DNA from 3 places in the Terrabacter sp. Soil811 genome. Region 1 is predicted to be linked to each of the others. Evidence: predicted binding sites of a transcription regulator. Region 1 holds the regulator's gene; each other region holds the start of a gene.
The links. The regulator LexA, encoded in region 1, represses DNA repair genes until DNA is damaged. The targets are predictions, from matches to a motif close to TCGAACANNTGTTCGA.
Positions count from the first base shown of each region.

Region 1 (7,463 bases):
CATCGACGGCGTTTCCGCCCTCGGCTGCCACCTCGAGCCCGGCCTGCAGGGCCGCCGGACCCGGAGCGGCGAGCGCCACCCGGCTCATGAGGTCGCTCTGCCGCTCGAGTGGTACTCCGAGTTCGGCACGAACCCCAGCGCCGTCGACACCCGGTTGGTGAGGTTGAACATCCCGACGACCTGGACGAGCTCGACCACCTGGTGGTCGTCGAGTCCCACGGCTCGCAGTGGGGCGAGGTCGGCCTCGGTGACCTCGGCGGGATGGAGGGTCAGCTTCTCGGCGTAGGAGGCCATCGCGTACTCACGGCGGGCAAGCCCTGCCTGCCGCCAGTTCGAGGCGACGAGGTCGGCGGTCACGGGGTCTCCGGTGTGTTCCCGGAGGGCTGCGCCGTGGCTCACCTCGCAGTACGTGCACCGGTTGACGCTGCTGACGACGACGGCCAGCAGCTCGCGGTCGGCGTTGCTCAGGTGCCCCTCCTTGTTGACGAGGAGGTTGAAGTAGCCCCACCACGCGAGGAACTGTTCGCCGTTGACCGCCTGAGCGCGGAAGACGTTGGGCACGAAGCCGACGGTCTCCTGTGCCTTGTCCCAGAGGCGGCTCACGCCCTCCGGGACGTCGTCGCGCTCGGGCACGGCCAGGTACGAGATGCGCTCGCGGTCACCCATGAGGCCCACCGTATGCCGCGTGGGGGCCGAGCGCCCGTGGCGCGCCCTCACGCGGCGACCCAGCCGTCAGGTCTTGGCGCCGACGAGCTCGGCGGTGGAGGCCTTCGGGTCGGCGCCGGCCGCCTCGCACAGTGCGTCGAGGGCAGCGGCGACGGCAGGCACGCGCTGCAGGTCGGGAGTCGTCACGGCGAGGATCTGGCGGCGCGACGCAGGGGAGAGCGGCAGGGTCGCGACGTCGTCGTGCTTGGCGGCGTTGAGGATGAGGTCCGGCACGAGGGCCACGCCCAGCCCGGCCGTGACGAGCCCGAGCTGGGCGACGTAGTCCTCGGTCTCGAACGCCACGTTGGGCCGGAAGCCGGCGGTGTCGGCGAGCGACAGGAGGTGGCCCCGACAGCGGGGGCAGCCGGCGATCCACTCCTCGCCCGAGAAGTCGGCGAGCGAGGCGGCCGCGTCGCCCGCGTGCGGGTGCGTGCCGGGGACGACAAGACGCACCTCGTCGTCCATGAGCCGGCGGGTCACGAGGAGCGAGAGGTCCTCCTCGAGCTCACCGAGGTCGCCACCCTCGTAGGCGAAGGCGACCGCGACGTCGCAGTCGCCGTTGCGCAGGGCCGCGAGCGACTCGGGCGGCTCGGCCTCGGTGAAGGTGACGGTGATGTCGGGGTGGCGGGCCTTGAGGATGGCGAGCGTCCGGGGCACGAGCGTGGCCGACGAGCTGGGGAAGGCCTGGAGGCGGACCCGTCCGGCGCGCAGGCCGGCGATCGCGGTGATCTCCTCCTCGGCCGCGTCTAGGGCGGCGAGGACACCGACGGCGTGGCGGGCGAGCACCTGACCGGCCTCGGTGAGGCGGACCTGGCGCCCGTAGCGCTCGACGAGAACGGTCCCGGTGCGCTGCTCGAGTCGGCGGACCATCTGCGAGATGGCCGGTTGGGTGAAGCCCAGCGCGTTGGCAGCGCTCGTGAAGCTTCCCTCGTCGGCAATGGCTTTCATGACCCGCAGGCCGGCAGCATCGATCATGTCCTCATCATAACCGATGATTATGGAATCCTGCTGTATCCAGTCGGTCGAGCATGGTCCCGGAGCGGCACGTAGGCTTGCCGGGTGCAGCAGCCGAACGGCATACCACCGCAGTCGACGGCCGCCGCGGTCACCCCGGCGACGACCCGGCTCTCCACCTCGCGCACCCTGCCGCTCCAGACGCACGACCTCGGCACCTTCGACGACCTCGTCGACCTCGTCAGTGGCGGCGGCGTCGTCGTGCTCTCGGGTGCGGGGCTCTCGACCGAGTCGGGCATCCCCGACTACCGCGGGCCCGACGGGACCCGTCGGGTCGAGCCGATGACGTACGGGGAGTTCGCGGGGTCGAGCGAGGCCCGTCGGCGCTACTGGGCTCGCAGCTACATCGGCTGGCAGCGCTTCAACGCCGCCGCGCCCAACGAGGGGCACCGCGTCGTCACCGACCTGCAACGTGCGGGCTACGTCGGGCCGATCATCACCCAGAACGTCGACGGCCTGCACCAGGTCTCGGGCGCGACGGACGTCATCGAGCTGCACGGGTCCCTCGACCGCGCCGTCTGTCTCACGTGCGGCGAGTACACCTCGCGAATCGGCCTGCACGAGAGGATGACCGAGGCCAACCCCGGCTTCATGGACCGCTTCGAGGAGGCGGCGCACGTGGTGGGCTCGCAGTGGGGTGAGCAGGTGCGGCCCGACGGTGACATCGTGCTCGCCGACGCACTCGTCGAGTCCTTCCACGCCCCGCGCTGCCTCGTCTGCGGCCACGACACCGTCAAGCCCGACGTCGTCTTCTTCGGCGAGTCGGTGCCCAAGGCCGTCGTCGAGCAGTGCTTCTCCCTCGTTGAGAGTGCCGGCGCCGTCCTCGTGCTCGGGTCGTCGCTGTCGGTCATGAGTGGCTACCGCTTCGTCCGTCGCGCGCACCAGCGCGACGTGCCCGTCGCGATCGTCACGCGGTCGGCGACGCGCGGCGACGCCGAGGCGACGCTGCGCCTCCACGCACCTCTCGGCCCGACGCTGACGGAGCTGCGCGATGCCCTCGGGCACTGAACTGCCTTGGTATGCCGCCCTCCCGGAGTCCGGTGACGGCCCGTCGGTCCGCTGGACGTCCGGCGCGTTCGAGGCCGAGCTGCGCGAGTGGGTCGGTGGAGTCCTGGGCGGTCTCGGCACCGACCTCGTGTCGCTCGACGCGGTGCACCAACGCCCCTGGTCGACGGTGTGGCGCGGTGTCACATCCGACGGCGCCACCTACTGGGCCAAGCAGAACTGCCCGCACCAGTCGTTCGAAGCGGCCCTGCTCGTCGTGCTCGACCGCCTGTCGCCGCACCGGGTCGTCCCGGTCGCCGCGGCCGACGTCGAGCGTGGCCTGCACCTCGTGCCCGACCAGGGGCCGGTCTTTTCTCTGACGGTCGCGGACGACGACGTCGACGCCTGGTGCCGGGTCGCCGCCGAGGCGATGCACCTCCAGCGCGAGCTCGTCGGCCACGAGGCGGACCTCCTCGGCGCGGGCATCACGGCCCTGCCTCCGGCCGAGTCGGCGGCCTACGTCGAGGCGAGGGTCGCGTCCCTGACGGCCCTGGCCCCGGACGACCCGCGCCGCATGGCCGACGACGTCGCGCACCGGTTGCGTGCGCTGCTGCCGGCGGTCACGGCGTGGGCCGACGACGTGGGGGGTCTCGGCCTGCGGGAGAGCCTCGTGCACAACGACCTCCACGCCAGCAACGTCTTCGCGACGGCGCACGGGATGCGCTTCTTCGACTTCGGTGATGCCGTGCTCGCGCACCCGCTGTCCGCGCTCTTCGTCCCGCTCAACGTGCTGCTCCACCGCTTCGGCGCCACCCCGGACGACCGTCGGCTGAGGCGGGTGGCGGACGCCGCGCTCGAGGTCTGGGGCGACGTCGTCCCGGTCGCTGCACTGCGCTCGGCCCTGCCGTCCGCGCTGCGGCTCGGGCGGCTCGGGCGCGCCGAGTCGTGGCTCCGGGTCACCGCGACCCTGACGCCGGAGGAGGCGGTCGAGCACGGCGACGCCGGCACGTGGTGGCTCGGCGCTCTCGGTGACGAGCCGCCGCTGTCCTGAAGGCTATTCGGCCACCGATCGAGCCGAACGCGCCTCGGCGCCATCGGCCTCGCGCAGGTCCCACAGCTCCTTGGTCTGCACGCCCCAGTAGGCGGCGAAGAGCACGATGATGATGACCTCGGCGATGAGGATCAGGTGGTCGAAGCCGCGCACCGTCAGGGCCGCCAGCACCGTCGCTCCCAGGGCGACGGCCAGGGCGACCGCGATCGCGATGTAGATGCGCTTGTAGACCGTTCCGCTCGCGCCGGTGCCACCGGCGGTGCCCTGGTGGCGCTCCTCGGCGCGCAGCGCGCTGAAGCCCATGACGGCGATCACCCCGGCCACCATGGTGCCCGCGGCTATGCCGTGGCTCAGTGCGATGAACCGGTCGCGCAGCACGAGGAAGAGGGTGAGCTCCGCGAGCAGCACCAGACCGCAGACGGCCGAGACGACCGCCGAGCGCACCGTGGGCCGGTCGGACGGGTCGCGCGTCATCGCGCCGCGCCTGAGCCAGGCGGCCACGAGGGCCGCGAGGACGGCGACGACGACGAGGGACCAGATGTTGTTGCGCACGGCCGCGGCGATCTCGGCCGGGGTCTGGGTGTACGCGTTCGGCCCGCACCGCCCGTCCGGCACCGTCGGGACCATGGCGACGACGAAGGCCATGAAGCCCGAGAAGTTGAGCAGCACGTCCTCCTCGGGCGAGTGCCCCTTGTAGGCGATGAGGCTGGCCCCGAGCGCGCACAGCGAGCCGACGAAGACGGTCCGCGCCGGCGTGTAGTAGTACGCGCTGATCGAGCCGAGCCAGCACGAGTGGTCGGTCTCCCACCACCACTGGTAGCCGACCGAGAGGAGCAGCATGAGGAGCAGGGCGATCATCGCGCCGCGCAGGTAGCGGTAGGTGAAGACGACGTCGCGGGTGCGGCCGGGTGCCGTGGCGGTCTCCTTCGCAGGACTCACGAGTCAGAGTCTCGCGCCGTCGCGTCCGATACGCCTCCCGGACGCGACGATGCCGCCGGCGCGGAGGGCGCCGACGGCATACGTCGTCGGGTGGGGGAGCGGGGCGACGTCAGAGCCGGCGCAGGACCGCCGTGACCTTGCCGAGGATCGTCGCGTGGTCGCCGTCGATGGGCGAGAAGTCGGGGTTGTGCGGCATGAGCCACACGTGCCCGTCGGTGCGCTTGAACGTCTTGACCGTCGCCTCGTTGTCGAGCATCGCGGCCACGACGTCGCCGTTCTCGGCGTGCTGCTGCTGGCGCACGACGACCCAGTCACCGTCGCAGATCGCGGCCTCGACCATCGAGTCGCCGTTGACCTTGAGCAGGAAGAGGTCACCCTCGCCGACGAGCTGCCGCGGCAGCGGGAAGACGTCCTCGACGACCTCCTCGGCCGTGATCGGCACGCCCGCCGCGATCTGGCCGAGCACCGGGACGTAGGACGCCTCGGGGCGGGCGTCGCCCGAGTCGGTCTCGGTGTCGTAGTGGTCGCCCCGCGGACGCGGCGCGGTCGGGTCACCGCCGCGGTAGCCGAGCTCCTCGGCCTTCGCATCGGGCGAGACGACCTCGAGGGCCCGCGGCCGGTTGGGGTCGCGGCGCAGGTAGCCCTTGGCGACCAGGGCATTGAGCTGGTGGGAGACGCTCGACGGGCTGGCGAGGCCGACGGCGTCGCCGATCTCGCGCATGCTCGGCGGGTAGCCGCGCCGGTCGACGGAGTTGCGGATGACCTCGAGCACCCGCCGCTGGCGGACGGTGAGACCGTCGCCGGTCTCGCGATCGGGAAGCTCGGTCACGCCCATGGTGTCCCCTTCGTCGGCTCGTCAGTCCGCGTCGTGACGCTGGGTGTGCGGCCAGTGTCAGTGGTGGCTGGTGAGGTCTGTGGTGTGAGGAAAGACTACGCAGTTCGAACACAGTTGCCAAACACCTGTTCGATGCGTGTCTCGACTTCATCGAACATACGTGCTACAACTCGTACAGACGTTCTATCGAACACGTGTTCGCCAGATCAGGAGCAAGGGGAGGTCACCATGAGCGCCATCGTCCTCGAGGCCGTTCGTCAGCCGCACACCGAGGAGCCCGCGCGGTCGCAGCCGACCGGTCGGCCCCGTCTCGTCCTCGTCCCCACCGGGCCGGAGGCCGCTCGTGCGGTGCGTGCCGCGAGGCCGCCGATGCGCCTGACGCGTTTCGGTCGCCTCGTCGTGACGCTCCTCGTCGCGGGCGTCGTCTCCCTCCTCGGCGTCGGACTCGCCGGTCAGCTCGCGTCGGCCACGGGCGAGCCGCGCACGATCACGGTCCGGTCCGGCCAGACCCTGTCGGGCATCGCCGCCCGCGAGCTGCCTGAGCTGACCGCGGCCGAGGGTGTCGTCGAGCTGCAGATCGCCAACGCGCTCAGCACCACCTCGATCCACGCCGGCCAGCAGCTCGTCGTCCCGGGTCGCTGACCCGGGGCCTCCTGGGCCGGCCGGGGACGTATGCCGTGTGTCCGGCTGCGCCCGTCCCGGCCCTTCCGATCCGCCGCGTTGGCTCCACCTTCAGCGGCTGGCGGTAGCGGCGCTTCGACCCCGCCGTTCCTGCCCCGGACGCCGCACCCCTGACGGGGGTGCGGCGTCCTGCTGTGCCCGCACCTGCCGTTCCCGACCCCTGTGGATGACGGGCTCGAGTCCTCGGACGCCTTGCCTAGCGTGGCTGTCCTCGGAAGGGAGCAGGGGATGCGCTACGACGTGGACACCGACGCGCTGCGCGACGACGCCGCCTCGGTCGGCGAGGTGCTCGCGCGGGTGCAGCGGCTGAGGATCGGCGACGAGCTGCGGCCACTCGGTGGGGCGATCCCCGGTGGTCGTGTCGCCGGCGGGCTCGGCCAGGTCGCTGCGGCGTGGGAGGCGCGGCTGGCCGGGACCCGCTGGGAGCTGCGCGAGCTGGGCCGCTGCCTCGCCACGGCCGCCGACACCTACGACGCCGTCGAGCAGGCGTCCCGGCAGGCCCTGCGGTCGTCGTCGTCCGGCGGCACCCCATGAGACCTGGTGTGGCGGGTGCCGGTGCTCCGCTGACCATGACCGTCGCCGACGTCCGGGCCTGCCGACCGCAGTCCCTGCTCGAGGTGGGCCGGCGCCTCGAGGAGCATCGCCTCCGGGTCCTCGGACTCGCGGAGCTCGTGCTGTGGCGTCGCTCCGCCGCGCCGCGCTGGTCGGGCGCGGCCTCCTCGGCGGCCGCCGACCGCTACGGCCTCGTCGTCGCCGGCCTCGGACGGCTCGCGGGGAGCATCGCGGTGACCGGTCACGCGGTCGGGCACGCCGCGGCACGTCTGCAGTCGGCGCTCGAGCTCGTCGGTCGCGCCGACCGTCGGGCCGCCGACGAGGGCGCCTGGGTCGACGGCGAGGGTCGGCTCTTCCTTCCCGTGCGGGCGTCGCTCGGAGACCTTGCCGGCGAGGCGCACCGGGCACGGCTCGACGAGCTGTTGAGGGTCGAGGTGCACGCCTGTCTGGCGCGGGCCCGACAGGCCGCGAGCCAGACCGACGACGAGCTGTGGCGAGGGCTGCTGACCGCTGCCCGTGGCGCGACGGCGTCTCCGGGGACTGCCGCGCAGCTGGTCCCGCAGCTGCCACCTCCGCCGGCGGGACCTTCGACGAGTGCCGGGGTCGGCCGTCAGGTGTTCGCCTCGGCCGCCTGGTGGCGGTCCCTGACCGACGAGGAGCGACGCCGCGCCATCCGTGAGCGGCCGGACTGGGTGGGTCGTC
Region 1 covers NZ_LMSX01000008.1:356,876-364,338, forward strand. The annotation lists gene ASH01_RS12170 (gamma-glutamyltransferase) at 1-88, opposite strand, end outside; gene ASH01_RS12175 (peroxidase-related enzyme) at 85-666, opposite strand; gene ASH01_RS12180 (LysR family transcriptional regulator) at 733-1,680, opposite strand; gene ASH01_RS12185 (Sir2 family NAD-dependent protein deacetylase) at 1,765-2,727, shown strand; gene ASH01_RS12190 (phosphotransferase) at 2,711-3,754, shown strand; gene ASH01_RS12195 (hypothetical protein) at 3,758-4,693, opposite strand; gene lexA (transcriptional repressor LexA) at 4,803-5,528, opposite strand; gene ASH01_RS12205 (LysM peptidoglycan-binding domain-containing protein) at 5,757-6,170, shown strand; gene ASH01_RS12210 (hypothetical protein) at 6,438-6,743, shown strand; gene ASH01_RS12215 (alpha/beta hydrolase) at 6,779-7,463, shown strand, end outside.

Region 2 (7,463 bases), on a different contig from region 1:
AGCCTCGTTGCTCCTGCCGGCGATGCAGTCACTGATCCACGGCAACTTCGCCGGGGCAGCCCAGAAGCAGGCCTACGCGCTCGTCGGCGCCTCGGCCGCCATCGCCGCCGCGATCGGCCCGCTGCTCGGCGGGTTCGTCACGACGTACCTGTCGTGGCGGGTCGGTTTCGCCCTCGAGGTCCTCATCATCGTCGTCGTGCTGAGCCAGATCCGGCTGGTCCGGGACGTCGAGTACACCGGTTCGCGCCAGATCGACGTGGTCGGCGCGATCCTGTCCGCCCTCGGCATGGGCGGGGTGGTGCTGGGCATCCTCGTCTGGCAGGAGGGCGGTCAGTACGTCGGCCTGCTCCTCGTCGTCGGGGCGACCGCGCTCGTGCTCTTGGCCCGGTGGCTCCGCCGGCGCAAGCGCGCCGGGCAGGTCACCCTGCTCGACCCGGACCTGTTCCGGCACCCGAACTTCACGGCCGGTGTCACGGGCCAGCTGCTGCAGCAGGTCACCCTGGGCGGCGCGATGATCGCCCTCCCGCTCTACTTCCAGATGACGCTGGAGTACAACGCCCTCCAGTCCGGCCTGTCGCTGGCTCCGCTGTCGTTGACGATGTTCGGGGCAGCCCTGCTGGCCGGACGCAAGGCCGGTGACCGGCGACCGGCCTCGATCATCCGCACCGGCTTCGTCCTCACGAGTCTGGGTGTCGCGATCATCCTCCCGCTCGTGCCCCGCGCCGACAGCGCGTGGTACTTCGTGGTCCCGCTCGCGATCACCGGTTGCGGCCTCGGCCTCCTGGTCTCGCAGCTGAACAACTACACCCTCGCCCCCGTGGAGGAGGAGCGCGTCAGCGAGGCCGCCGGCGTCAACTCCGCGGCCGGGTCCTTCGGGCTCTCCTTCGGTCTCGCGATGGCGGGCGGCCTCATGCTCGCTGCGCTGTCGGTCGGCTTCACCCAGCTGGCGCAGAACAGCTCCGTCATCCCGGCCGCGCAGCAGCAGCAGATCGCCCAGGCCCTCGAGCACGACGCCGAGATCATGAGCAACACCCAGCTGGAGCAGCAGATCTCTGGCCAGCCGGCCGAGGTCGAGGCCGAGGTGCTGGCCATCAACGACGAAGCCCGCAACCGCTCTCTCCAGATCGCCCTGCTGGTCCCTCTCCTCGCCGGCCTGCTGGGTCTGGGCAACTCGTTCCGCATGCTGCGGCTCCCCGACCAGAAGCCGTCGACGTCACTCGACGGTCTCGACTTCGGCTGACGGCCGCGGGCCCGCCTCAGCCCCAGGCGTCCGGGGTCGGACGGCAGAGGCAGAACGGGTGGCCGGCCGGGTCGGCGTAGACGCGGAACCCGCGGTCCGGCGCAGGCTGCGGTGGCTCGACAGGATCGAGTGCCGTGCCGCCGAGGGCGAGCACCCGCTCATGGGCGGCGGCGATGTCGGCGACGACGAAGTCGAGGTGCGCCTGCTGCTGGCCGCGGGGCCAGTCAGGAGACTCGTGCCCGGGTGCGAGCTGGGTCGCGATGCGCGGGCCGTCCCACAGCACGTTGAACCAGTCACCCTCGGGGTCGGCCTCCACTGCGCCGCCCAGGAGGTCGGCGTAGAACTGCGCCACCCCTGCCGCGTCCGCGCAGTCGAGCGCGACGCAGTCCCAGCCGATCGTCGATCCAGTGCTCTTCTCTGAAGTCATGCCCACCACCCAACCACCGCCTGACGACAGTGCGTCAGACCGACGGAGCGGGGGTCGACAGAACGGGAGCGACAGAACGGGAGCGACAGAACGGGATGGGCCAGGGCCCGACCGGCGGCACCCCGCGCGTGGCGGCGCACGACATCGCGGGGTCGGAGAGCGTCCGAGCGCGGGAGGCGGGCCGCACCTGGACTTCGCCCCAGCCTTCGCTCGCCTCCTGGTCCCGCCGAGCAGGGATCATCGCCACCGGAATGGACCCGGGACCATGTGGTGCACGCGTCCCGGCCCGTGCCGGGTCAGGGCCGTCGATGCTCGCGCGGTGGCTGCCAGATGACGTCGCTCGGCGTGACGATCGCCGTCACCCCGAGCTGGTGGACGATCGTGTGGTGCCTCCCACAGAGGAGGGCACCGTTGGACAGGTCGGTCGTTCCGCCGTGAAGCCAGTGCACCACGTGGTGGGCCTCGCACCACTGCGGAGGTACGGAGCACCCCGGGTAGCTACAGCCGCGGTCGCGCTGCGCCAGCGCCAGTCTCTGGGCGGGAGTGAAGTAGCGATCCTCGCGTCCGATGTCGAGCGACTGGGACGGACCGCCCAACACCATCGGGATGACCTCGGCCTCGCAGGCCACCCGGCGCACCGTCGCTGCGGACAGGACCTCGTCGTTGTCGGCCAGCCCGGCACCGCGCAGGCGGTCGAGCAACGCCTCCAGCGACATCGTGACCACGAGCTTCGTCCTCGGCGTCCGGGTGACGCCTTGGGGCGCCGCGACGGCGCGTCCGATCAGCTCGAGCAGGGCGTCGGCACGGCGCGTCGCTGCCGACCGGGGATCGACGGACGACCCGCGCTGGACTCTTGCGCCGCCATCCTCCGCATCGATGCCTCGCCCGCGTCGACCAGCCGCCCCACCAGCGGCCTCGCCAGCCGCCCCACCAGCGGCCTCGCCAGCCGCCCCACGCGCGGCGGCTGACCCTCGGCCGATCCGGCCAGATGATTCTCCACTGCCGGGCAGTGTGGGCCAACGACTCCAGTCCAGATCAGGGCGCGGCCGCGCCAAGGCGTCGATCGCTGCGTCGACGATGGCCGAACCCTCGGGATCGAGTCTCCAGAGGTACTCCGTCATCCCGGCGCACCGGCCGATCTTCGTCAGCGACCGGGCTGCGCGGAGGCGCTGATCATCGTCCTCGACCACCGCCGGTGGTCGAAGGCCCGCCCGGGCGTGCGATGCCAGACGCCTCAGGTCCTTGATGCCGAGCGCCGACGCGCCCTCGACCATCGCGTCGACCACACTGTCCACCTGGGCGACATCAGCACACCGGATGACGTCGTCGCGCAAGCGCACGATGACCGCAGCCTTGTCGACCGAGATCGAGCCGTCGCGCACTCCTCCTGACAGTGCAGCCCACCGTGGCTCGTTCATGGCCGCGCCCACGGCGGTCAGAGCGGCCGACGCCCCTGCGGCCAAGCCGGGAGCGTGACCCGCGACCCAGTCGTTGCGGGAGAGCCCGGATCTGTCAGGCAGCCCTCGCGCGCTCACCTCGGCGGCCAGCACTGCGGAGAGGTTGTGCGCCATCTCGCGCACGGCCTGAGCCTGCTCGATCGCGTCCCCGAGTCCCCTCTCGGCCATGGCCCACAGCGGCGTGCTGCGGGCGACCAGCCGGAGCTCCGCAGCCATGGCCGCCAGTCGTGCCGCGAGCCCCGGGAGGTCGGTCAGCCCGATCACCTCTGCGACAGCGGCCTCCCGCTCGCCCACCGGACGCGCCGGCCGCTCGGGATGAGCGACACCCGCGGGGCTCGCGCCGCCCCCGGGGCGCTCCATGGTCGATGCGGTCATGGTTCGATCATATGTTCGACTGCCGACAGTGCTCGCCGACTGTCCACAGGCCCAGAGGCCCTCGACGATCCCCGTCCGCGCGAAGACGATCCCCGTCCGCGCGAATCCGCCGGCACCACCGGGCTCGCGCCCTCAGCGGGTCGGCCTCGGCCAGACGAGGGTCGTCGAGGTGACGGGGCGCACCGTCGAGGTGGGACCGGATCCGGTGACGGTCACGGTGTGCGTGCCTGGGGGAAGGTCGTCGAAGGTTGCGACGCCGTGCCCCTTCCGCAGGGTCGGCTCGGCAGTCGCGAGCACCTTGCCCTTCGCGCTGCTGACCGTGATGGTCACGGCCTTGCGCGGCGGGTCGGCGCCCGGGTCGTCCGACTCGAGGTCGAATGACACCTTGAGCGCCTGACCCTGCGTGACGAGGTCAGGCACGACGGCGCGGACGTTCGTGTCGGTGATCTCCCGCCTCCGGACGGGCTTGGCGCTGAGGATCTCCTGCACCTGGTCGAGGACGAGCTGGTTGCACTGGAGGTTGGTGTGCTGGTCGGGCACGCGGACCGCCAGGTTGGTGTCGAGCGCCTCGCCGAGACCGACGGCCCCGGTCAGCGGCACCGTGCCGTCGCCGAAGTCGTTGTCGGTGCCGAAGTCCTGGTAGGCCGTGGCCGTGCCGCCCGAGAGCTGGGCCGTGGTCGCGGTGGGCTGCCGGATGCCGACGATCATGTGGGCGGAGGTCCGGCTGTCCGGCCGGGCCGCCTCGGCGGCCTGGAGGTCGGTGTGGAAGGCCATCGCGTCGGCGACCATCGTGGTGCTGACGTTGGGCACCGACACCTCGGTCGTCTTGGCGTAGCCCCCGCCGTTGCCGATGCACGCGAACTCCGGCAGCAGCTGGAAGAGCGAGGGCATGCTCCGCGAGAAGTCCGTGAGGTCGATCGACAGCGGGCCGATGCCCTTCTTGACGCCGTTGACGAGCTGGGTCAGCGCGTCGGTCGCCCCGCGCCACGGCGTGCCGAGGGTGATGAGCTTGCGCGTCACCTCGGCGCCGCCGCACTTCTCGATGTACCAGCGGGCGACGAGGCCACCCATGGAGTGGCAGACGAAGACGACCTTCGCGTCGGCATACGCCCCGCCCTGCGCCCGCAGCTGCTCGAGCGCCGGCTCGACGACGGTCTTCAGGCGAGCGCCGTTGTAGCGGTTGGAGAGGCGCCAGTCGTACGCGTACGTGATGAGCGTGGCCGGCTTGCCGCCGGCGCCCCGCTGGTAGCCCTGCTTCTCGAGGGCGCTGACGAGAACGTCGTAGCCGCGGATCGGCGTCCAGATGCCCGGCAGGACGTGGACGTCGGGCATGAGCGCGACCGGTTCGACGCCGTCGCCCGGGTGGTCGTCGCCGATCCCCTCCGGCAGGACCTTCTTGAGGATCGACTGGCCGCCGGTCAGCAGCTTCCAGACGGCCCCGGCGCTCGGGGCCCAGATGAGGTTCTCGCTCGCCGGCGAGCCGTCGTCACCCCGGACCCCGAGCGTGCTGCCGGTGATCCCCGGAAGCACCACGACCAGGTCGTTGCTCGTCATGCGGACCCACCACCCATCCTGCGTCGATGAACTGCGCCGGTGAACTGCGTCGATGAACTGCGTCGGACACTCCCGACCAACCAACGGTGGCACCAGCAGCGCCCGCTGATACGCGAAACGGCCAAGCCCGCGACGGCATCGGGTATGGATGCGGCACAGTGGATCCGGAACCCGCCGGACGACAGAGAGGCCTCCCGTGGACATCACCGACGTCATCCTCCGCCAGCACGACGAGCAGCGACGGATGTTCGCCATGCTCGAGGAGTGGCCGCGCGACGACCACGAGGGCCTCGCCGCCGTCTGGAAGCGGCTCGAGATCCTCCTCGAGACGCACGCCGAGGCCGAGGAGCTCTACTTCTACCCGGAGCTGCTGCGCATCGGCACGGGCGGCGCCGACGCCGAGTCCGTCGACGAGGAGGTCGAGGACGCCGTCAAGGACCACAACGACATCCGCAAGTCCGTGCGCAAGGTCGGGCGCTGCCGCACCGGGTCCGACGCGTGGTGGACGGCGGTCGTCGACGCCAACGTCCACAACAGCGACCACATGGGCGAGGAGGAGCGCCAGGACCTCGCCGACTTCCGCCAGCGCGCGAGCCTCGAGCTGCGCCACGAGATCGCGGTCCAGTTCCTGCGCTACGAGGCGGTCCGCTGGGCCGAGGGGATCACCCCGAAGGACAAGGACCCGGAGCGCTACGTGGCCGCCAGGAAGACGACCAAGGCGTCGGCCACGGCGAAGAAGGCCGCCCGCGACGCGAAGAAGGCCGCCACGACCGCGCCCGCCCGCGCGGCCCGCTCCAAGAAGGCCTCCGCAGGCGCCTCCGAGGAGTGACTAGCCGGTCAGCCGGTCCCGGCGGCGACGTTCGAGCCGGAGGGCGGCGAGGACGAGCACGCCGGCGACCAGCCCCCAGAACGCGGCGCCCACCCCGGCGACGGTGATGCCCGACGCGGCCACGACGAGGGTGACGGCGCCGGCCTCGCGGGTCGAGGCGTCGGTCAGCGCGGCCGCCGCAGCACTCGCGAAGGTGCCGATCAGGGCGAGGCCGGCGATAGTCTCGATGAGGCCTGCGGGCGCCGAACGCGCTGCGGCCGTGACGATCCCGGCGAGCGGGCCGAAGGCGAGGTAGGTGACGCCGCACGCGACACCCGCGACCCAGCGCCGGCTTCGGTCCGGGTGGGCCTCGGGCCCGGCGGCGAGCGCCGCGGAGATCGCGGCCAGGTTGATCGCGTGCGCGCCGCCGACGGCGCCGAGCGCGCTCGCACCACCGGTGTAGAGCAGCGGACCGCGGATGCCGGGCCGGTAGCCGAAGGACGCGAGCACGGCCATGCCGGGGATGTTCTGGCTCGTCATCGTGACGATGAAGAGCGGGATCGCCACGGCGAGAAGGGTCGTCGCGTCCCAGGTAGGTAGGACGAGGACGACGGACGGCGCCGCCGCCCCGAGATCGAGCCGCCCGAAGACCCCCTGCACCGCCATGACGACGAGGGCCGCCCCGAGCGCGCCGATGACCGCCCACCGCCGCGCGACCGCGACGAGGACGAGCCACGTCACCATGACCGGCGCGATCGCGGCCGGCGACGCGACGACCGCCCGGAACGGGGCGACGCAGAGCGTCAGCAGCACCCCCGCGAGCATGGCGCTCGCGAGCGGCTTGGGGATCGCCTCGACGACCCGCTCGAGCGGTCGCACGAGACCGCACAGTGCGAGCAACAGTCCACAGACGACGAAAGCGCCCACCGCAGAGGCGAACCCACCGCTCGGCACCGCGGCCGCAGCGAGCAGCGCCGCGCCAGGCGTCGACCACGCCATGGTGATCGGCAGCCGCAGCCGCCACGAGAAGAGCACGCAGCCGAGGCCCATCGTCACGCAGAGCACGAGCAGACCCGAGGCCGCCTGGTCCGAGCGCGCCCCCACCGCCCGCAGGCCCGTCAGCACGACGGCAAACGAGCTCGTGAAGCCGACGAGCCCGCAGACGACACCGGCCAGCACCGCGTGCGCCGTGGAGCCGGACGGGACGGGCGAGCCGGACGGGCCGGGCGAGCCGGACGGGCGGGTGTGCGACGTCACCGGCGGGTCAGGGCAGGTGGGCGCTCGCGGCGAGCGCACGGCATACGTGGTCGTATGCCGTGGGGCTGCCGGCGGCGACGAGCCCCGGGGGCGCGATGTCGCGAGGTGAGTACGTGACGCCCGCGGTCGTGCCGAGCAGGCCGCCGGCCTCGGAGAGCAGGAGCGAGCCGGGCACGTGGTCCCACGGCGCGGCCTTGGCGTAGACGATGTAGTCGGCCGCGCCCTCGACGAGCTGGGGGTAGTCGATGCCGCACGACACCCACGTCAGGGTCATCGGCTCGAGGCCGTCGAGCGACTGGCCGATCCACGCGCGGCGGGAGGTGCGGCCGCGCAGGGCGCCCTCGG
Region 2 covers NZ_LMSX01000010.1:129,318-136,780, forward strand. The annotation lists gene ASH01_RS17875 (MFS transporter) at 1-1,240, shown strand, start outside; gene ASH01_RS17880 (VOC family protein) at 1,257-1,667, opposite strand; gene ASH01_RS17885 (HNH endonuclease signature motif containing protein) at 1,964-3,499, opposite strand; gene ASH01_RS17890 (esterase/lipase family protein) at 3,632-5,053, opposite strand; gene ASH01_RS17895 (hemerythrin domain-containing protein) at 5,250-5,882, shown strand; gene ASH01_RS17900 (benzoate/H(+) symporter BenE family transporter) at 5,883-7,118, opposite strand; gene ASH01_RS17905 (inositol monophosphatase family protein) at 7,126-7,463, opposite strand, start outside.
Region 2: the regulator LexA is predicted to act here: its motif matches at 3,503-3,518, upstream of ASH01_RS17885 (HNH endonuclease signature motif containing protein).

Region 3 (7,463 bases), on a different contig from region 1:
ACACAGGCGCGCGGGTGCTCGTCGGCCAGCCGGGCGGCATACCTCCAGTGGGTCGTGCACTCACGACCGTCGAGCAGGCCGGCGGCAGCGAGCTGGAAGGCGCCCGAGCACACGGACAGGACGCGCCCGCCACTGGCCGCGGTCTCGCGCAGGATGTCGAGCACCTCGGGGTCGTAGGGTCCGTCCACCGCGCCGCCCGGGATGGCGACGAGGTCGGCGCCGCGGGCCGCCTCGAGCGGGAAGGGCGCGACGATGCTCATGCCGCTCGTCGTGCGCAGAACCTCGCCGGGACGCGACGAGCAGACCCGGAAGTCGAAGGCCGGGACCCCGTCGTCGGTGCGGTCGATGCCGAAGACCTCACAGAGGACGCCGAGCTCGAACATGGCCACAGGCTCCTGGGCGATGACGGCGATGGTGCGCAGCATCCGGCCAGCATGGCATGTTTGGCAGGATCTTGTCGATCATCGACAGTTCTGCCACTCGTGGCGGGATCATGATGAGCGCAGACTTTCTGCCATGGACATCATCTTCTTCTTCGTCATGATCATCGCCATCGTCGCGGCCCTCGAGCCGCACCACCGCCGGACGTTCTCGCTGCCGCGCGCTCCCTTCGGCGCCGACGCCGAGGTCGACCGCGACATCGAGCGCGTCCTGCACGACGTGCCCGTCACCCGCTGACCCACCTGGACCCCGCCGTCTGGCGGCCGTCAGTCGATGCGCGGCCAGAGGTCGTGCGGATCGCGACCCGGTCGGAAGCCACAGGCCTCGGCGAGGTGCCGGGCGTCGCGGAACCGACGGGCGAGCGACACGGGCTCGTGCGCGTCACTGCCGAAGCTCACCGCGCCACCGCCGACGTCGTGCCACCAGCGGACGACCGTCGGGTGCAGCGGCAGCACGGTGTTGATCTCGAGCACCTTGCCGGCCTCCGCGACGGCCTCGAGCGTCTGGCGGAATTCGACGTCGAACTCCGCCGGGTCGAAGGGGCCGTCCGCGGCCTCGTCCCAGGAGCGGACGGGGTAGTCCATGTGGGCGAGGACCTCGAACGTGTCGTCGGCCGCGACCATGGCTGCGACGTCGCGCAGGTAGCTGCGGACGATGTCCACGGCGGGCCTGCGGCCGAAGAGCTCGCCGGGCTCGGTCCAGCCGTCGCCGTCCGGCAGACAGTGCAGGGAGCCGAGCACCCGGTCGAACGGGCCGGCCGCGAGCACCCGCGCGACGGCCTCGGGGTGCAGGTGCGGCTCGCCGAGCTCGAGCCCGCTGAGGATGCGCAGGCCGGGGTGGCGCTCCCGGCACTCCGCGATCGCCTCGAGGTAGCCGGCGGCGTCGAACGGGCCGGGGGTCACCAGGCCATCGGGCGACGTGAAGGTCAGCAGGTGCGCATCCTCGTCGAGGTGCGAGCGGTCGAGCGACCAGACGGTGTGGTCGACGTGCTCGGTGAACGCGACGGCCGGCAGTCCCAGCTCGAGCGCCCGCGCGCACGTGCGGTCCATCGACCCGTGCGCGGCGTCCCACGACCACTCGCTGTGCACATGACTGTCCGTCGGGAGCGTCATCCGACCACGCTAGGCCCACCCGCCGCCATTGGCGCCGCCGAAGCCGCACACCAGCCGGCCCAGCGGTCAGAAGGGTGGTGGATCGTCGGCAGTCTCGGCTCCTGCTGAAGGGGATCGAGGCGGTGGACCCGAGCCCGGGTCGCGGAGGGCTTCTCGCCAGTCCTTGGGGTAGGTGATGTAGTCGCGACCGGCGAGCGAGGACCAGGAGATACCGTCGTCGTCGACCCGCTCGACCTGCCAGACTCCGGCGGTCTTGCCGTTGTGGCAGCCCCGGCTCAGGGACTCGAAGTTGGAGACGTGGGTGGGGCCGGCCGGCCACGGGACGACGTGGTCGAGGTCGCACCGGTCGGCCGGCACCTGGCACCCGGGTGCCCGGCAGACGCCGTCGACGGCCCGCACGTGCTCGACCATCGCGGCGGTCGGGCGGTAGCAGTCGGTGGAGAGCTCGAGGGCGCGGCCGGTGTCGACGTCGACGGCGAGGCGCTGCCACACCGATCCCGGTGCGGTCATGATCTGGCGAGCGTGGGCGGCGGTGACCCAGCCGTGGCCGGGCAGCTCGCACGCAGCGTCGGACATCCCGACGGCGACCTCGAACGGGACGACGATGCGGACGGCCGCAGGCGCCGCGTCGGACAGCAGGCCCGCACACGAGAGCTCTTCATCGAGACCGCCACCGAGACCGCCACCGGCACCGGCGCCGGCGGGTCCGCCGATGCCGGACGGGACGACGCCGAAGAGGGCGAGGTCGCAGAGCAGGTCGCTGCGCAGCTGGTCGAGGCTGCGGTCGTCGCCACCCGCGCGGGCGGCCCGAGCCAGGGCATCGACCCGGTCGAGCACACCGACGACCCGCTCGGCCGGCGCGACGACCGTGAACGTCCCCATACCGTCCTCGACGAGGCGGCCGTACGCCGTGCGACGCAGACGAGAGGACCGGCGGCGCTCCTCGGCGGCACGGGAGTCGGCCGAGCGGACGCACCGCTGCAACCGTGTGGTGAAGAGGCGTTGAGAGGCGACCGCGCCGTCCGGAGCCGGCGCGAGCACCGTGGCCTCGAGGTCGGGGAGGACGTCGTCGGCGAGCGCCCGCGTCTCGACGACGACGCGCAGGGCTCGCTGGAGACTGACAGCACCGGCCCGCAGCCGCTCACGCAGCACCCGATGACGCCGGGGTGCTGTCGCGAGCTCGAGCCGGCGGGCGACCTCGGTCGCGCCCACCCCGGTCGCCCAGGCGATCTCCTGCGCGGCGACCTGGTCGGCCGTGATCGGCACGGGCGAGCTCGTCGTCCACTGGGCGAGCTGCTGCTCCTCGACGGAGTGCAGCGCGGCATACGCGTCGACGAGACGACCCTCGAGGCGAGCCTTCTGGACCTCGAGGCGCTCGATCTGCGTGAGCACCTCGTCGGCCTCGTCGGCCAACGTGAGGGACGCGCTGCGCTCCTGCGCGCGATCGGCGCGGGCTTTCGCCTGACCGACCAGCCAGACCACGCGGGGGTTGAGGCTGCTGCCACCGTCAGTCGCGTCGGGCGCCGGACGCCCGGTGTCGAGGAATGGCACGAACTCACTCCTCCCACCCGGGTCGCCGACCCCTCTATTGGAACACATGTTCGATAGATTGTGAAGGTCTGTCCACACTGTGAGTCCACCGATCCCGTTGCGTCGCAGAGGGATCGGAGCGCACTCACTCCTCCGCGGTCGGAGCCACTCGTGGCTTGCGCCGCGTGAGCAGGACACCGGCGATGCACAACGCCCCGCCGACGAAGGTCAGGGGCGGCGGCACCTCGGAGAGCAGCGCCCAGGCGATGAGTGTCGCGATGAACGGCACGAGGAACGTCGTGAGGGTCAGCGTGCCGGCATCGCTGCGCGCCAGCACGTAGGCCCACGTCGAGAAGGCGATGGCGGTCGGGAAGAGGCCGAGGTAGGCGATCCACCACAAGGTGCTCGGGTCGCTGTCACGCACCACGGTGACGAGCTCGCCGCTCCACGGCAGGCACACGATGGCGCCGATGATGCAGGCGAGCCAGGTGACCTCGGGACCCGGCAACCGCCCGAGGAGCGGCTTCTGCGCGAGGACGCCCACGGCATACGTCACCGCAGCCAGGACGGCGAGCCACACGCCCACCATGTCGCCGGAGTCACCGGAGGAGAAGCCGCGCGCGATGACGACGACACCCGCGAAGCCGACGGCCATGCCGATGAGCAGCCAACGCGTCATCTTCTCGCCGAGGAAGACCGTGGCGAGGAGCGCGACGATGATCGGCCCGATCTGCACGATGAGCGCGGAGGTGCCGGCGTCGATGCGCCGCTCGGCCTCGTTGAGGGCGAGGTTGTAGATGCCGAACCAGCCGACGCCGCAGAGCAGCAGCAGGGGCCAGTCGCGGCGGGCCGGCCAGGTCCGCGGCCGTCGGAAGACGAGGACCCCGAGGGCGACCGACGCGACGAGCAGCCGCCCGAGCGACAGTGCGCCCGGCGGCACGTCTCGGCCGAGGTGGCGGATCGCGACGAACGCGGACGCCCAGAGGAGGAGCGTCACGGCCACGGCAGCCAGGACGAGCCACCTCGCACGGCGAGCGCTGGGCGGGGCCTGGGATGCAGTGCGGGAGTCCACGGTCACTCGACGACCGTAGGCGTCGACACCGACAGAGCGCCGCCGGTTTTCCGGTCAGATGTCCCCCACATCCCGCCACCACGGACGGGTGTCAGGCGTCAGGTCGCACACGCGTCGACGCCCGCCGTGTGGCACGGTGGACGTGCCCCCAGCGCAAGGCTGGCCGACCTGCCACTGCCCGTCCCGAGAGGCCTGACCATGTCCCGACCCCGCACCATCGACGAGGTCCTCGCCGAGGCTCGCGGTCGCCTCCACCGGCTCACGCCCGAACAGGCGGAGACGGCACGTGCGGACGGCGCGCTCGTCGTCGACATCCGCCCTGCCGCCCAGCGTGCGGCCGAGGGTGAGCTGCCCTTCGTGACGGTGATCGAGCGCAACGTCCTCGAGTGGCGTCTCGACCCATCGAGCGACGCGTCGCTGCCGGTCGCGAGCCACGACCTCGAGGTGATCGTCCTCTGCCAGGAGGGCTACACCTCCAGCCTGGCGGCCGCCGCGCTCCAGGACCTCGGCATCCACCGCGCCACCGACGTCATCGGGGGGTATGCCGCGTGGCGGGCGTGGCACGCCTCCGCCGAGTAGGCCAGGACCGAGGACGGTCGAGGGCGCAGCAGTCGTTCAGTGGCCCGGGCCGCTGACCATCTTGGCTCGCTCCGACTCGTGTGCCGCACCCTTCGCCGCCAGCGTCGTGCAGGCCTCCTCGATGTCGCGGGCCAGGGTGTCGACGTGCTCGCGGCTCATCGTCTCCTTGACCAGCGCGCGCATGATGGTGACGTCCTGGGCGTCGGGTGGCAGCGTGTAGGCGGGCACCATCCAACCGCGCTCGGCAGACAGCTGCCAGGCGATGTCGAACTCGTCGTACCCGTGGTCACCGGACAGCATGAAGGCGACGAGCGGGAGCTGCTCCTCCTCCCGGCCGATCAGCTCGAAGCGGCCCATCGCCTCGAGCTTGTCGCCGAGCATCCGAGCATTCGCCTGCATGTTGCGCATGATGTAGGTGTAGCCCTCACGTCCGTAGCGCACGAGGTTGTAGTACTGCGCCAGGACCATCGCCGACCCCGTCGAGAAGTTCAGGGTGAAGGTCGAGTCGGTCTTGCCGAGGTAGTTCTCCTTGAAGACCAGGTCGGGCGCCAGGTCGGCGACCTCCCGGAAGATCAACCAGCCGATGCCCGGATAGACCAGGCCGAACTTGTGCCCCGAGACGTTGATCGAGCGCACCTGCTCGAGCCGGAAGTCCCAGGGCGAGTCCGGGTAGAGGAACGGCCACACGAAGCCACCACTGGCCCCGTCGATGTGTAACGGCACGTCGAGGTCACGCTCCTGCTTCATCTGCACGAGCAGGTCGTTGATGCCGACGATGTCGTCCTTGTGGCCGGTGAAGGTCGTGCCGAGGACGGCCGCGACTCCGATGGTGTTCTCGTCCACGTGCGGGGCGACGTCCTCCGGGCCGATGGTGTACTTCCCGCGCTGAAGCGGGACGATCCGCGCCTCGACGTCGAAATAGCGACAGAACTTCTCCCACACGACGTGCACGTCGCCGCCGAAGACCAGGTTCGGACGCTCCGTCGAGCTGCCCGCGGCCTGGCGACGGGTGCGCCAGTTCCACTTCAGCGACAGACCGCCGAGCATGATCGCCTCGGACGAGCCCTGCGTCCGCGCTCCCGTGGTCTCGCCCGGGGCGTGGAACAGGTCGGCGAGCATCCGGATGCAGCGCTGCTCGATCTCGGCCGTGCGCGGGTACTCCGCGTGGTCGATGAAGTTGCGGTGCAGGTTCTCCGCGATGATCTGCTGCGCCTCCGGCTCCATCCACGTGGTGACGAAGGTCGCGAGGTTGCGCCCCGGATCCCCTTCGAGGGCGAGGTCTTCGGCCACCAGGCGCCTGGCGTCGACCGCGCTCATCCCCGTGACCGGGAACTCGCGGCTGGGCACCTCCTCGGTGACGAAGCGGTTGCCGTAGAGCGCTGCTATGGCGTTGATCTCGGACGGTGTGGACATGCGCTTCTCCTTGAGTCGGACGGAGGGGTGGTGTCTAGGGACTCGCGGGCGTGGCGGTCGCGACGGCACGCCGCCAGGCCGGGAGCAGGAGTGCGGCGCCGACGAGGAAGCACACGGCGCCCCAGAAGGTCCCGGCCACGGCGATCCGCGTGCTCAGCACCTGGTCCGTGCTCGGAACGACGAAGCTGGCGATCGCGGAGGCCATGAAGAACACCGAGCCGAGCATGTTGAGCCATGCGATCCGCCACGGGAACGACCGGGGCTGGACGCTGAGGAAGCGGCTCGAGACCGCGAGCACGGCGCAGGCGCTCGCCACGAGGAAGAGCACCGACCCGTAGAGGTCCGGCCGCCACACGTAGCGATCGGACTCGGCGGCCGTCGCGTTGTGGGTCACGGCGGCGACGGTGCTGACGTTGAAGAACAGCGTGCCGGGGAGCTGCACGGCCGCGGCCAGCCAGTTGAGGTCGTGCGGCAGCCAGCACCACAGACGCGCCTGGACCGGCTGGTGCTGGGTGACCTCGTCGACGGCGGTCGTCGAGGGGTTCTGCGCCTGCACGAGCTGGCAGGACGAAGCGCTGGTGAAGAAGACCGAGCCGACGACGTAGGTGACGCCATCGACCCATCCCCCGACGGCATTCAGGTAGGCAGGCACCGAGCCCAGCACGAAGCACGCCGAGCCGGCCATGAAGAGCCAGGCGATCGCCGCGTTCAGGCGTTCTGGTCGTACCCTCATCCTCGGCTCGCTCCCGTCGACGGGTCGATCACTCCACTATCGAGCGGCCCTGGTCGCCGCGGCTCACCCCTTGCGGGTGACTGCCGCCATCCGGATGGATCCCGCCACGCGCCGACTCGCGTCGGACCGTGTCGCTCAGCCGGTCGAGGTGCGCCGAGGGCAGCCGCCACCGCTGCCAGTAGAGCTGGACGTCGACGTGGTCGCGCGACCCGAGTCGCACGAGCTCACCAGCGTCGAGCAACGGCCCGAGCTGCGTTGTCAGGAGCGCACCCCAGCCGAGCCCGGAGCGGACCGCCGTCACGAAGCCACCACCGTCGGGCACCTCGTGCGTCGGCGGCGCGACGTCCACGCCGCGCCGGTCGAGGATGCGCTGCTGGATGTCGTCCTTGTCGTTGAAACGCACGAGCGGCATTGCGGCCCAGTCGATCCCACGGCCGACCCGATGACGGTCCACGAGCTGTGGCGCTGCCGCTGGCAGGTAGCGCATCGTGACGAGAGGCTCGGTCGAGCAGCCCTGGACCGGCGTCGGGTCGGACGTCACGGCGCCGAGCACCTCACCCGACCGGAGCAGCCGAGCCGAGTG
Region 3 covers NZ_LMSX01000007.1:678,575-686,037, forward strand. The annotation lists gene ASH01_RS10030 (GlxA family transcriptional regulator) at 1-425, opposite strand, end outside; gene ASH01_RS22950 (hypothetical protein) at 517-678, shown strand; gene ASH01_RS10035 (PHP domain-containing protein) at 708-1,553, opposite strand; gene ASH01_RS10040 (HNH endonuclease signature motif containing protein) at 1,620-3,104, opposite strand; gene ASH01_RS10045 (DMT family transporter) at 3,229-4,161, opposite strand; gene ASH01_RS10050 (rhodanese-like domain-containing protein) at 4,354-4,734, shown strand; gene ASH01_RS10055 (glutamate decarboxylase) at 4,771-6,147, opposite strand; gene ASH01_RS10060 (hypothetical protein) at 6,182-6,880, opposite strand; gene ASH01_RS10065 (LysR family transcriptional regulator ArgP) at 6,909-7,463, opposite strand, start outside.
Region 3: the regulator LexA is predicted to act here: its motif matches at 3,143-3,158, upstream of ASH01_RS10040 (HNH endonuclease signature motif containing protein).